Regions from separate parts of the Erwinia papayae genome, predicted to be linked through region 4. Evidence: predicted binding sites of a transcription regulator. Region 4 holds the regulator's gene; each other region holds the start of a gene.

What was found. The regulator Fur, encoded in region 4, represses iron uptake genes when iron is present. The targets are predictions, from matches to a motif close to ATAATAATGAGAACNACTATCAA.
Region 1: the regulator Fur is predicted to act here: its motif matches at 1,388-1,410, upstream of efeU (iron uptake transporter permease EfeU).
Region 2: the regulator Fur is predicted to act here: its motif matches at 1,724-1,746, upstream of feoA (ferrous iron transporter A).
Region 3: the regulator Fur is predicted to act here: its motif matches at 1,628-1,650, upstream of AC3RPL_RS11140 (TonB-dependent siderophore receptor).

The regions. Positions count from the first base shown of each region.
Region 1 covers NZ_JBZCHT010000009.1:576,454-579,655, reverse strand. The annotation lists gene efeO (iron uptake system protein EfeO) at 1-466, opposite strand, end outside; gene efeU (iron uptake transporter permease EfeU) at 503-1,336, opposite strand; gene putP (sodium/proline symporter PutP) at 1,507-2,991, opposite strand.
Region 2 covers NZ_JBZCHT010000013.1:1,116,346-1,119,547, reverse strand. The annotation lists gene AC3RPL_RS21190 (Tex family protein) at 1-1,651, shown strand, start outside; gene feoA (ferrous iron transporter A) at 1,798-2,022, shown strand; partial or broken gene feoB (Fe(2+) transporter permease subunit FeoB) at 2,036-3,202, shown strand, end outside.
Region 3 covers NZ_JBZCHT010000009.1:1,346,621-1,349,822, reverse strand. The annotation lists gene AC3RPL_RS11140 (TonB-dependent siderophore receptor) at 1-1,530, opposite strand, end outside; gene treA (alpha,alpha-trehalase TreA) at 1,741-3,202, opposite strand, start outside.
Region 4 covers NZ_JBZCHT010000009.1:1,851,434-1,854,635, reverse strand. The annotation lists gene AC3RPL_RS13590 (beta-N-acetylhexosaminidase) at 1-1,457, shown strand, start outside; gene fur (ferric iron uptake transcriptional regulator) at 1,682-2,125, opposite strand; gene fldA (flavodoxin FldA) at 2,492-3,022, opposite strand; gene ybfE (LexA regulated protein) at 3,176-3,202, opposite strand, start outside.

The DNA.
Region 1 (3,202 bases), 1.3 Mb from region 4:
AGGCTTTGGTTCCGGCTACCAGTTCCGCCACTTCTTTGGTGACATAGGCTTTATAGTCGGTTACCGGCCCCGCCAGCTGCATCACATCCGCTTTGCCATTTGCCGCTGCACTGCCACCTTTCACCGTCAGCTTGCCTTTTGGATTACTCAGCAGGCCACAGGTCATCTCGTATTCACCGGCTTCCAGCGTGGCGGTCAGCTTCTGGCTAAAGCCAGGTGCGATATTTTCACGCTCTTCCACCACCATTACCCCTTTCAGAATCTCCCACTCCAGCGCTTTCTGGCTGTTGTTCTGGATAATGAACTGGGTTTTACCGGTGCTGACGGTGACCGCCATCGGCTCACACTGCTTGTCAGTGACGGTAATTTTTACCTGAGGAATATCCGCCGCCATTGCCGCAGAGGTCCCGGCCAGCAGGGTAACAAGTGCAGCGCTCAGTGCAGAGTGACGAAAACGAAGAGTCATATTCAATACCTGTGAAAAGTTCATTGGATAAAGGCTTCAACGCGAGGAGCGAATTGCTGCCGCCTGGGGACGCGCCGGCATAAAGAACAGCACCAGCGCAGGGACTAAATAGATTAACCATACCGCCACTTCACTGACGCTGGGCGTTTCCTGATAGCCAAAAAAGCCTTCCAGCAACGTACCTGCCAGCGTACCGGTGGAGAGGGTCTGACTGAAATCGAAGGCCACCGTCTGGAAATGATTCCACAATCCGGCCTCGTGGAAAGCCCGTATTGCTCCGGCCGCCAGCCCGGCGGCGACAAACAGAATAAACAGACTGGTCCAGCGGAAGAACAGCGCCAGATTCAGGCGCACCCCGCCCCAGTAGATCAATACCCCGAACAGAACCGCCGTCGCGAGGCCCAGCAGCGCGCCGACCGGCGGAGCAATGCCGACATCCTGCTGAAATGCCGCCAGCAGGAAAAACACTGACTCCAGCCCTTCGCGGACTACCGCCAGAAATACCATCATCACCAGCGCCCAGCCGCTGCCGTTGCCTTTCTGCAACGCGGTTTCCACCGCCCCTTCCAGTTGCGCCTTCACGTTACGTGAAACCTTGCGCATCCAGAACACCATATACGTCAGAATACAGACAGCCACCACGGCCACTATCCCTTCAAACAGCTCCTGCTGCTTCTGCGGAAATTCGCCGGTGGTTTCATTAATAAACCAGCCCAGTCCGAGGCAGAGCGCGGCGGCAACAAACACCCCAATCCACATGGCGCTGAACCACTGGCCTCGCCCGGTCCGCTTCAGATAGCCCGCAATCAGACTGACGATCAGCGCGGCTTCCAGCCCTTCGCGTAACATGATGAGAAACGGGACAAACATGCCGGTACCTTCAAGTGTTAAGAGAAATTCAGTTCGGGTAAAGAAACGTAAATCAAAACGATACCGATTATCATTATCGCGGCAGAAAAAACAAGGGTTGTGGCAGGTATTTTCGTGCGGGCTGTGGTGCTGTGAGGATTAAACGGGCCGCGAAATACGGCCCGTTGACATCAGTGTGCTTTAAATTCCGCTTCGCCAGCGGCAAAGCGCTGTTGCGCTGCGGCAGAAGGCTCACGGTCCAGCAGGCTGAACAGCACAATTGCCAGGCTGGCAAACAGGAAGCCGGGGATGATTTCGTACAAATTCAGCCACGCATACTGTTTCCAGATCAGTACGGTTGCGGCCCCGACAATCATCCCAGCCAGCGCGCCGTTGCGGGTCATGCGTTTCCAGATAAGCGAAAGCAGCACCACCGGACCAAAGGCCGCACCAAAGCCAGCCCAGGCATAGCTCACCAGCCCCAGCACCCGGTTTTCCGGGTTGGACGCCATCAGGATAGCGACCAGCGCCACCAGCAGCACCATCGCCCTGCCCATCCATACCAGCTCACGCTGGCTGGCATTTTTACGCAGGAAATTCTTGTAGAGATCTTCGGTCAGCGCCGAGGAGCAGACCAGCAGCTGGCAGCTGAGGGTGGACATCACCGCCGCCAGAATGGCCGACAGCAACACCCCGGCAATCCACGGATTGAACAGCAAACGTGCCAGCTCGATAAACACCCGTTCGCCGTTTTGTGACACCCCCGCCGCCTGCTCCGGATGGTTCTGGAAATAAGCAATACCAAAAAAGCCCACCCCCACCGCGCCGCCCAGGCAGAGGATCATCCAGCTCATGCCAATACGGCGGGCAGTACGAATGGAGCGGTGCGAGTCAGCCGCCATAAAGCGCGCCAGAATATGTGGCTGGCCAAAGTAGCCCAGCCCCCAGCCCAGCAGAGAAATCACTGCGATAAAATTGAGGTTTTTCAGCATATTGAGGTTTTCAAGACTTTTCGCCTCAATCACCGCCAGCGAGTCACTCACCCCGCCTACGGCAAAAATGACGATGACCGGGGTCAGAATCAGCGCGAAAATCATCAAACCGGCCTGCACGGTATCGGTCCAGCTGATTGCCAGAAAACCGCCGACAAAGGTGTAGATGATGGTGGCCGCAGCACCGGCCCACAACGCGGTCTGATAACTCATGCCGAAGGTGCTTTCAAACAGACGCGCCCCGGCGACAATGCCGGAGGCACAGTAAATGGTGAAAAACACCAGAATCACCAGCGCAGAAATCACCCGCAGCAGCTTACTGTTATCTTCAAAGCGGCTGGAGAAGTAGTCTGGCAGCGTCAGGGCATTATCATGGTGCTCGGTCTGCACGCGCAGCCGTCCAGCAACAATTTTCCAGTTGAGCCACGCACCGATGGTCAGGCCGATGGCTATCCAGCTTTCTGAAATACCGGAGAGGAAAATGGCACCGGGCAGGCCCATCAGCAACCAGCCGCTCATATCAGATGCCCCGGCAGACAGCGCGGTGACCACGCTTCCCAGGCTGCGTCCGCCCAGTATATAGTCATCAAAGTTTTTTGTTGACCGCCAGGCAATAAATCCAATCAGCACCATGCCGAAGATATAAACGCAAAAGGTCACCATCATTGGTGTGCTTGCTGTCATTCAGGTTCTCCACTTTATGATTGTTAATGCACACTCCCCGGCCTGCAGACATCCTTAAAAATTCTTTCTGGATCCGGAGCGGGGTATCCTGCCGTAAACCGCGATAGCGGACAAATGATTTAACACGGTAGTTACAACGCTTTCACCATTAATCCTGACTGTGATGCTGACAGGTTGCACTGGATCACAGTGTAAGCGGTTGCACCTGTGA
Region 2 (3,202 bases), on a different contig from region 4:
GTTTCGGGGCCGCAACGAAGGGGTATTGCAGCTGTCGCTGAATGCCGATCCCCAGTTCGACGAACCGCCGCGTGAAAGCTACGGCGAACAGATTATCGCTGAGCATCTTAACCTGCGGCTGAACAATGCGCCGGCAGATGGCTGGCGCAAAGCGGTGGTCAGCTGGACGTGGCGCATAAAGGTGCTGCTGCATCTGGAAACCGAGCTGATGAGCAGTATGCGCGAACGGGCAGAAGATGAAGCGATTAACGTCTTTGCCCGCAACCTGCATGATCTGCTGATGGCCGCCCCGGCGGGGATGCGCGCCACCATGGGTCTTGATCCCGGCCTGCGCACCGGCGTAAAAGTAGCGGTGGTCGATGCCACCGGCAAGCTGGTCGCTACCGATACCATTTATCCTCACACCGGTCAGGCAGCGAAAGCGGCCAGCGCGGTGGCTGCGCTTTGTAGCAAACACCAGGTTGAACTGGTGGCGATTGGCAACGGCACTGCCTCACGTGAGACGGAACGCTTCTTCCTTGATGTGCAAAAGCAGTTTCCGCAGGTGCAGGCCCAGAAGGTGATTGTCAGTGAGGCAGGCGCATCCGTCTACTCTGCGTCTGAACTGGCCGCGCTGGAGTTCCCGGACCTCGACGTGTCATTGCGCGGGGCGGTTTCCATCGCGCGTCGCCTACAGGATCCCCTGTCTGAGCTGGTGAAAATCGATCCCAAATCAATCGGGGTCGGCCAGTATCAGCATGATGTCAGCCAGAGCCAGCTGGCGAAGAAGCTGGATGCCGTAGTGGAAGACTGCGTTAACGGCGTGGGGGTGGATCTGAATACCGCCTCAGTCCCGCTGCTGACGCGCGTTGCGGGCCTGAGCAAAATGATCGCACAGAACATTGTCAGCTGGCGCGATGAACATGGGCGTTTTCAGGATCGTCAGCAACTGCTGAAAGTCAGCCGTCTGGGTCCAAAAGCCTTTGAACAATGCGCCGGTTTTCTGCGTATCAATCACGGCGATAATCCGCTGGATGCCTCAACCGTGCACCCGGAGGCCTATCCGGTGGTAGAGCGTATCCTGACCGCTACCCGGCAGGCGCTTGATGAACTAATGGGAAACCCTGCTGAACTGCGTAATCTGCGCGCCGTGGACTTTACCGACGAACGCTTTGGTGTCCCTACCGTCAGCGATATCATTAAAGAGCTGGAGAAGCCGGGGCGCGATCCACGTCCGGAGTTCAAAACCGCACAGTTCGCTGAAGGTATTGAAACCATGAACGACCTGCTTCCCGGCATGGTTCTGGAAGGCGCTGTCACTAACGTCACCAATTTTGGCGCTTTTGTCGATATAGGCGTACATCAGGATGGTCTGGTGCACATCTCGTCTCTCTCCGACAAGTTTGTTGACGATCCACATAAAGTGGTCAAAGCAGGCGACATCGTGAAGGTAAAGGTGATGGAAGTCGATCTTCAGCGTAAGCGTATTGCCCTGACCATGCGTCTGGATGAGCAACCCGGTGAAACCGCCGCCCGCCGCAGTGGCAATGCCAGCCCTCGCGATAACGGCCGCCCGGCACCGAACAAAGCACGTCCACGTCCCGTGGCTCAGAGCGCCGGAAACAGCGCAATGGGCGATGCGCTGGCCGCCGCCTTCGGCAAAAAACGTTAACTGCCGTCAGAGCGGATCGCCCGATCCGCTCATTTTTCGTTCACTGAGTAAATTTGTTCTGTATCAATAAGAGCAATAATCATTCTCATTACAATACCCAACGTTGACAATAATGGTGCGCAATTGCATCGAATGGGTAATTATTTATGCAATATATTCCAGGGCAAGACTATCAAATCCTGAGCTACTCTCCGGACGTCAGCACCGCCTTCCGGCAAAAGCTACTCTCTCTCGGCCTGCTTCCGGGTGCCATATTCAAAGTCAGACGCATAGCCCCGTTGGGCGATCCTGTGCAGATTGAAACGCGCCGCTTCAGTCTGATGCTGCGCAAGAAAGACCTCTCATTCCTGCAAATCGCCCTTCCTGACTAATGTGAGCCTCATCATGAACAGATTAACTATCGGGCTGATTGGTAACCCCAATTCCGGTAAAACCACCCTGTTTAATCAACTGACAGGAGCCAGACAGCATGTCGGCAACTGGGCAGGGGTCACCGTTGAACGCAAATCAGGTCGCTTTACTACCCCGCAGCATCAGGTTGAACTGGTCGATTTGCCTGGCACTTACTCGCTGACCACCATTTCGCAGCAAACCTCGCTGGACGAACAGATTGCCTGCCATTTTATGTTAAGTGGGGAAGCATCGCTGATCATCAACGTGGTCGATGCCAGCAATCTGGAGCGCAACCTCTACCTGACATTACAACTGCTGGAGTTGGGCATTCCCTGTATCGTCGCGCTGAATATGCTGGATATTGCACGCAGCCAGCATATTCACATCGACGTTGCACTGCTTGCTGAAAAACTTGGCTGCCCGGTGATCCCATTAATTTCTAACCGGGGAAGCGGACTGAGCGAGCTCCGGCAAGCCATTGATGACCACCCCGGCGTTGCCGGTCATTTCGCCCTGGCCTGGCCACCTTCTGTAGAAGAGAAGGTATCGCAGCTGACCGCTGCAATGCCACAAAGCGACTCCGCGCGGCAACGCCGCTGGCTGGCATTGCAAACGCTGGAGGGGGATATTTTTTGTCGCGCACAATGTGGCGAAGCCGCCTCCCGGCTCTCCGGCGTTGAGACCTGCCCGCTGGAGATCGCCCATACCCGCTATCAGGCAATTGATACTCTTTGCCAACAGACAACCGCCATGCAGCAGGCGACGCCCCATCGTCTCTCTGCTCGGCTGGACGCGCTGGTACTGAATCGCTGGCTGGGATTTCCGATATTCCTGGCTGTGATGTATTTGATGTTCTTCTTTGCCATCAATATGGGCGGCGCGTTACAACCGCTGTTTGAGATAAGCTCCACCGCAATATTTGTGCATGGCGTGCAGTGGCTGGGCGCAACGCTGCATTTTCCCGGCGTGGTGACGCTGTTTCTGGCACAGGGAATTGGCGGCGGCATCACCACCGTCATGCCGCTGATCCCGCAAATTGGCCTGATGTATCTGTTTCTGTCGATGATGGAAGACTCCGGCTACATGGCCCGTGCGGCCTTCGTGGTTGACAGGCTGATGCAGGCGCTGGGCTTGCCGGGCAAATCGTTTGTCCCGCTG
Region 3 (3,202 bases), 500 kb from region 4:
GGTGGTGGGTTTCAGCAGATTGCCATCAGCGCCGGAGAGAGATTGCGGCGTAATGGCCTGGCTGTAGCTGACATAAGGCGAAATGCCGTTATCGAAGGCATACAGTAGCGCGGCGCGCCCACTGACATGATCATCCTGACGACGGTATTTACTGTCGAAATCATAATAATCGGTCTCCGAGACAATACGGTCATAACGGCCCGATACATCCAGATGCCACTTCTGCCAGCGCATCTCATCCTGGAGATAAACACCTGTCTGGGAATAACGACGTTGTGAATCGGTAAAGGTGTAGCTGCTGCGCGTTCCCAGGGCTTCGCCGGTCAGGGCGTTAAGCTGAGTCGCATAGCCGCTGGCATCACTCAGATCGTTTTTGTACTGATGATATTCAGCCCCCAGCACCACTTTATGTTGCAGTTCACCGGTGGCGAAATCGGCTTCCAGCTGGTTATCCAGCGCAAAGGCATCCAGCGACGAACGCGAACCGGAATAGTAGCGATTCAGCAGGTCGGAATTATTGCTGTCCCAGCCAATCTGATAAACCTGATCGAGATCAACATTGGAGTGCGAATAGCTCGCCGTGGAGCGGAAGGTCCAGGTGTCATTAAAGCGATGAGCAAACTGGTAACTGTAAATCTGCTCGCGACGTTTAAACTGATCCAGCGAACTGTCTCCGTCGTAAAAACCGTTGCTTAATTTACGGCCGTTATGTTCAGTAATGCTGCCGTCACCGGGTACGGCGCTGTGATAACCGCCGGACGGATCTTTTTGCAGGTAGGCACGTAACAGCAGCGACGTATCCTCATCCGGTTGCCACAACAGTGAAGGCGAGATGGCATATTTTTCTTCACGGGTGTGATCGTATTGCGTATTGCTGTTACGTGTAATCCCGGTCAGACGAAACGCCCATTGATCGTTAATCGCGTTGGTATAATCAAACGCCGCACTGTTAGTGCTGTTGGTGCCGGTGGACGCGCGGAAGTGGCCTTCCGGAGTAAACTGGGGCCGTTTGGAGCTTTCCATTACCAGTCCGCCTGGCACGGTCTGACCGTAGAGAGCCGAGGACGGGCCTTTAATCACGTCGATGCGCTCCAGAAACCACGGATCCACCTGCAACACGTTGTAACTGCCCGGATCGCTCATCAGCCGTAAGCCGTCGAGGAAAATATTGTCCACATCACCGCCGTGGAAGCCACGCAGCGAAACGGTGTCGTAGCGGCTGGCGGCACCGGCAAAATTGGTGAATGCGCCAGCGGTGTAATTGAGCGCCTGATTGACATCCAGCGCCCCCTGATCTTCCATCTGCTGGCGGGTCACGACCGAGACGGACTGGGCGGTGGTCACCAGGGGCCGGTCGGTTTTCATCGCGCCGGTGCTGGTTTTGGCAGTATAACCGGTGGTCGGTGTGGTGGCTGTTTCAGCAGGTTGCGCGGTCACCACCAGCGTATCAGCTGCAAAAGAAACAGCAGGCGCAGTCAGCGCGACAGAGCAGAGCAGGGCAGAACGCTTCAGAATAAAAGGCATTCTCATTGTCAGTTACCTTACAAAATGTGCGGCCAGGTGTAATCCGCCTGCGGCAAAGAAGAGTAAAAGGTGCGCAGTAACGGTAATGTAAAGATTTATAATAATCTCAATGAGAATTATTATCTTTTCGTAAATGGGATTCAAGTAATGATTTTGAATATCAATTACCTGCAAATGATGGGGGTTTAACTGGCGGCACCGCAGTGCCGCCGCAGGTTACTGTTTTTTGGTAATATCACTGACATTATTACACACGACATTTTTCGGGCAGTAGAGGTCCATCAGTTTCAGCGTTACGCCATTGGTCCAGCCGAAGCCATCCTGCAACGGATACTCTCCGCCACCCCCTCCGCCGCCAGGCACTTTCCCGTCCACCACATATTTTTCCACCAGCCTATGCTGCTTATCGTAAGTGCTTTGTACATTGTTTAAAAAGCGCATCCCGACCTCTTTAGCCAGGGCCTGTCTGCCGTAGTTGTTCAGCCCCTCCACGGCGGCCCACTGAAGGGGTGCCCAGCCATTAGGTGCATCCCACTGCTGACCATTGTTAACGGTCGTGGTCACCAGACCGCCTTCTTTGACCAGCTGTTTTTCCACGGCATCGGCGGTTTTCGCCGCCTGCTGTTGCGTTGCGACCTTCAGCCAGAGAGGAAACAGCGTGGCCGCAGTCAGCGATGAACGGATGCGATCTTCACGCCAGTTGTAATCGGCGTACCACCCCTGGCGGCTGTCCCACATATAGCGGTTGACAGCCTGTTGCCGCCGTTCTGCCAGCTGGCTGAAGCGTCGGCTGGCGGATTGGTTTCCGGCCAGCTGACTTGCATGAGCCAGCGTCTGTTCAAGGTGAAATAACAGTGAATTAAGATCTACAGGAAGAATGCGGGTGGTCTGGATGCTGGCAAGGTCATGCGGATTGACAAACCAGCGGGAGCTGAAGTCCCAGCCAGAGGCGGCCCCGGCGCGCAGATCCCGATACAGTTCTGCCTTGTTACGATCCCCCGCTTTCTGTGCGGTGGCTATATCCTCCATCCAGGATTCGGTTCGCGGCACATCCCGGTCATCCCAGTAGCGGTTAAGCAGGCTGCCATCTTTTAGTTTCACCACGCGCTGAAAGGCGTTTCCGGGCTGCAGGCGATCGGCCCCGGCCATCCAGTAGTCATATTCTTTTTGCAGTTCCGGCAGGTATTTGCGGTAAGCCTCGTCCCCCTGATGCTGCGCCAGAAGATCGACCATCATACTGAAAAATGGCGGCTGAGAGCGGCTGAGATAATAGCTGCGATTACCGTTAGGGATATGACCATATCTGTCCAGCAGGTAAGCGAAGTTATTCACCATATCCTGCACGCGATCCCAGTGATTGCTTTCAGCCAGACCGAGCATGGTAAAATAACTGTCCCAGTAATAGACCTCGCGGAAGCGACCACCCGGCACGACATACGGAGAGGGCAGCGACAGCAGTGAATCCCAGGAATTAGCCTGATGGGCTGTGCGGGTCAGTACCGGCCAGAGCCCGTCAATATGTTGTCGCAGACTTTGTCCTGCGGGCGGCACATATTTCCCACTCTCCTCAGGCAAAATAAAGTTGGCTGCCACAAAGCGCTTCAAATCGAAATTTCGCTGGTTTTTCTGCATTTGCCAGTCAGCAAGGATGGATGAAGGATCACTTTTAGCAACGGCA
Region 4 (3,202 bases):
GTGAGCAGCGCTGTCTGTTGCCACAGCTGGGGTCAGGCCCGGAAAATAACAATCATGGCAGTGGCTACCTCAGCCGTGAAGATTATATCGAAATAGTAAAATACGCGGCAGCGCGGGGTATTCAGGTGATCCCTGAAATAGATATGCCGGCACATGCGCGTGCAGCGGTGATCTCTATGGAAGCGCGCTACAACCGACTGATGAAGGAAGGCAAAACGGCTGAGGCATCTGAATACCGTTTGCTGGATCCGACCGATACGTCTAATACCACCTCAGTACAGTTTTATGACCACACTAGCTATCTGAATCCTTGCCTGGATTCTTCCCTGCGCTTCAGTGACAAGGTGATTGGTGAAATTCAGGCGATGCACCGCGAAGCAGGACAGCCGTTGCAAACCTGGCATTTTGGTGGTGATGAAGCCAAAAATATTCGCCTCGGTACGGGCTATTCTGATGTCAGCAACCCTGTGGCAGGGACCGGGCGTCATGATATGAGCCGGGAAGATAAGCCCTGGGCAAAATCTCAGGCGTGCCAGAAAATGATTGCCGATGGCAAAGTGGAAGATATGGAACATCTGCCCAGCTATTTCGCAGCCCAGGTCAGTCAACTGGTTAAGCAGCATGGCATTGAAAAAATGCAGGCATGGCAGGATGGTCTGAAGGATGCTGAAGGGGCTAAAACATTTGCCACTGAGCGAATGGGAGTCAACTTCTGGGATACCTTGTTCTGGGGAGGGTTTGATTCCGCTAATGACTGGGCCAACAAAGGCTATGAAGTGGTTATCTCTAACCCGGATTACGTCTATATGGATTTCCCTTATGAAGTCAATCCATTAGAGCGCGGCTATTACTGGGGAACTCGTTTCAGCGATGAGCGTAAAGTATTCAGCTTTGCCCCGAATAATTTGCCACAGAATGCTGAAACCTCAGTGGATCGCGATGGCAATACCTTTAGTGCCAAATCAGATAAGAGCTGGCCCGGAGCGTATGGATTATCTGCACAGTTGTGGAGTGAAACCGTCAGATCTGATGAGCAGATGGAATATATGATTTTCCCGCGTATGTTATCCGTGGCTGAGCGTGCATGGCATCGTGCTGCCTGGGAACAGGATTACCAGGCAGGAAGAGAGTATGTGGGTGGGAAAACCACCTTTGTTGACCAGCAGGCACTGCTGAAAGACTGGCAGCGCTTTGCCAATCTGCTGGGGCAACGAGAGCTGGCCAAACTCGATAAAACCGGAATCCACTACCGACTGCCTGTACCAGGAGGAAAAATAGTTGATGGTAAGCTCGAGGCAAATATCGCGCTGCCTGGTCTGACCATCGAATACAGCCTTGATGCAGGCAAAAACTGGCAACGCTATGATGCCACTGCACAACCTGCGGTAAGCGGTGATGTGATGGTCCGCTCGGTCAGTCCGGATGGAAAACGTTACAGCCGTGCTGAAAAGCTTTGATGGTCAGGTTCACAGGCTGACTTCAGTTGTTTTTTTGTTATCAGTATTAAAACGCCAGACTGGCGCCTTCGTTACCGGGCGCCAGCTTTAATGACAGTGAAAACAGGCCATCTGTCATCTTTCACATTTCGGAAGAAAAGCGGTGTTTTACTTCAGGGAAGCACTGACTATGAGGCTGATTGACAGAAATATGAAGCAAATCACCTGCAAAGCAGGTGATTTATTTAATCGTCATGCAGTGTTTCGTCTTCGCGGCAGTCGCCTGTTGCGCAATGGCCGTAGAGATAAAGACTGTGGTTGCTGAGCTTGATACCGTGGCGCGAAGCGATATCACGCTGACGGGATTCAATGGATTCGTCACTGAATTCGATCACTTTGCCGCAGTCCAGGCAGATAAGGTGATCATGATGGTGCTGTTGAGTAAGCTCGAAAACGGACTTGCCACCTTCGAAGTTGTGGCGGGTGACGATGCCTGCATCATCAAACTGGTTAAGCACACGGTAGACCGTTGCCAGACCAATTTCTTCGCCCATATCAATCAGGCGTTTGTACAAATCTTCCGCACTGACGTGATGGCACTCTGGTTCCTGAAGCACTTCCAGAATTTTCAATCGGGGAAGCGTGACTTTCAGGCCGGCCTTCTTTAATGCGGTGTTATTGTCAGTCATGCGGATATTGTCCTGTTACTTTGCTTGTCACTAAGTGGCTGAAAAACCCTGAACATCGGCCTAAACAAAAGCTAAGCTACCCAGTATAGAACTGATGTGTCGAAATGAAAACCACCGGAAAGGCGCAGAACCGCCGCAGAGGGCAGGGCAAAAACCTGTACATCCGGGGGAAGCAACGACACCGTGCGGGTTTACATTTCGCTCTGTTTCCGGCTTGACGCACTCCAGGCAGATACCCGAAGCGCGAAGGGTCGATGGCGATATTGTACAGTGTTGCAGATGAAAGTTACAAAAATGTTCCTATTATATTCATAGGAAAAAACCACAGATATGTTGCGTGATTGGCATCCTCAGCAGAGGAGCAAATCAGGCTTCAAGAATCTCTTTAAGCTGTAACTCTTCGTAGATCTGTTTAACCCACTTTTCAGTGCGTTCATTTGTCAGCTCAGGCTGGCGGTCTTCATCAATGGCCAGACCAAGGAAATGCGTGTCATCTGCCAGCCCTTTAGAGGCTTCAAAATGATAGCCCTCAGTAGGCCAGTGACCGACAATCACTGCGCCATTTGGCTCAATAATGTCGCGAATGGTGCCCATCGCATCGCAGAAATATTCAGCATAATCTTCCTGATCGCCACAGCCAAACAGCGCCACCAGTTTGCCGTTGAAGTCAATTTCTTCCAGCGTCGGGAAAAAGTCGTCCCAGTCGCACTGCGCTTCGCCATAGTACCAGGTTGGAATGCCCAGCAGCAGAATATCAAAGGCTTCAAGGTCTTCTTTGCTGCTTTTAGCAATATCATGAACTTCCGCAACCTCATTACCCAGCTGCTTCTGTATCATTTTTGCAATGTTTTCCGTATTGCCTGTATCGCTGCCAAAGAAAATGCCTACGATTGCCATGAGTTTAATAACCTCTTGAATCTTAAAAAGGGACGGCTGATCTGAAAATATTAGCGGCAATGATAGCAGACCGCATCGGGTGGATAAATGAGGAATCCTCCCGCATTTGTCGCTTTGTGCTCTGTGCCGTGGAATTCTCTGAGGCCGACTTGCTCAACATGATGAATTGACCAGTTGCGT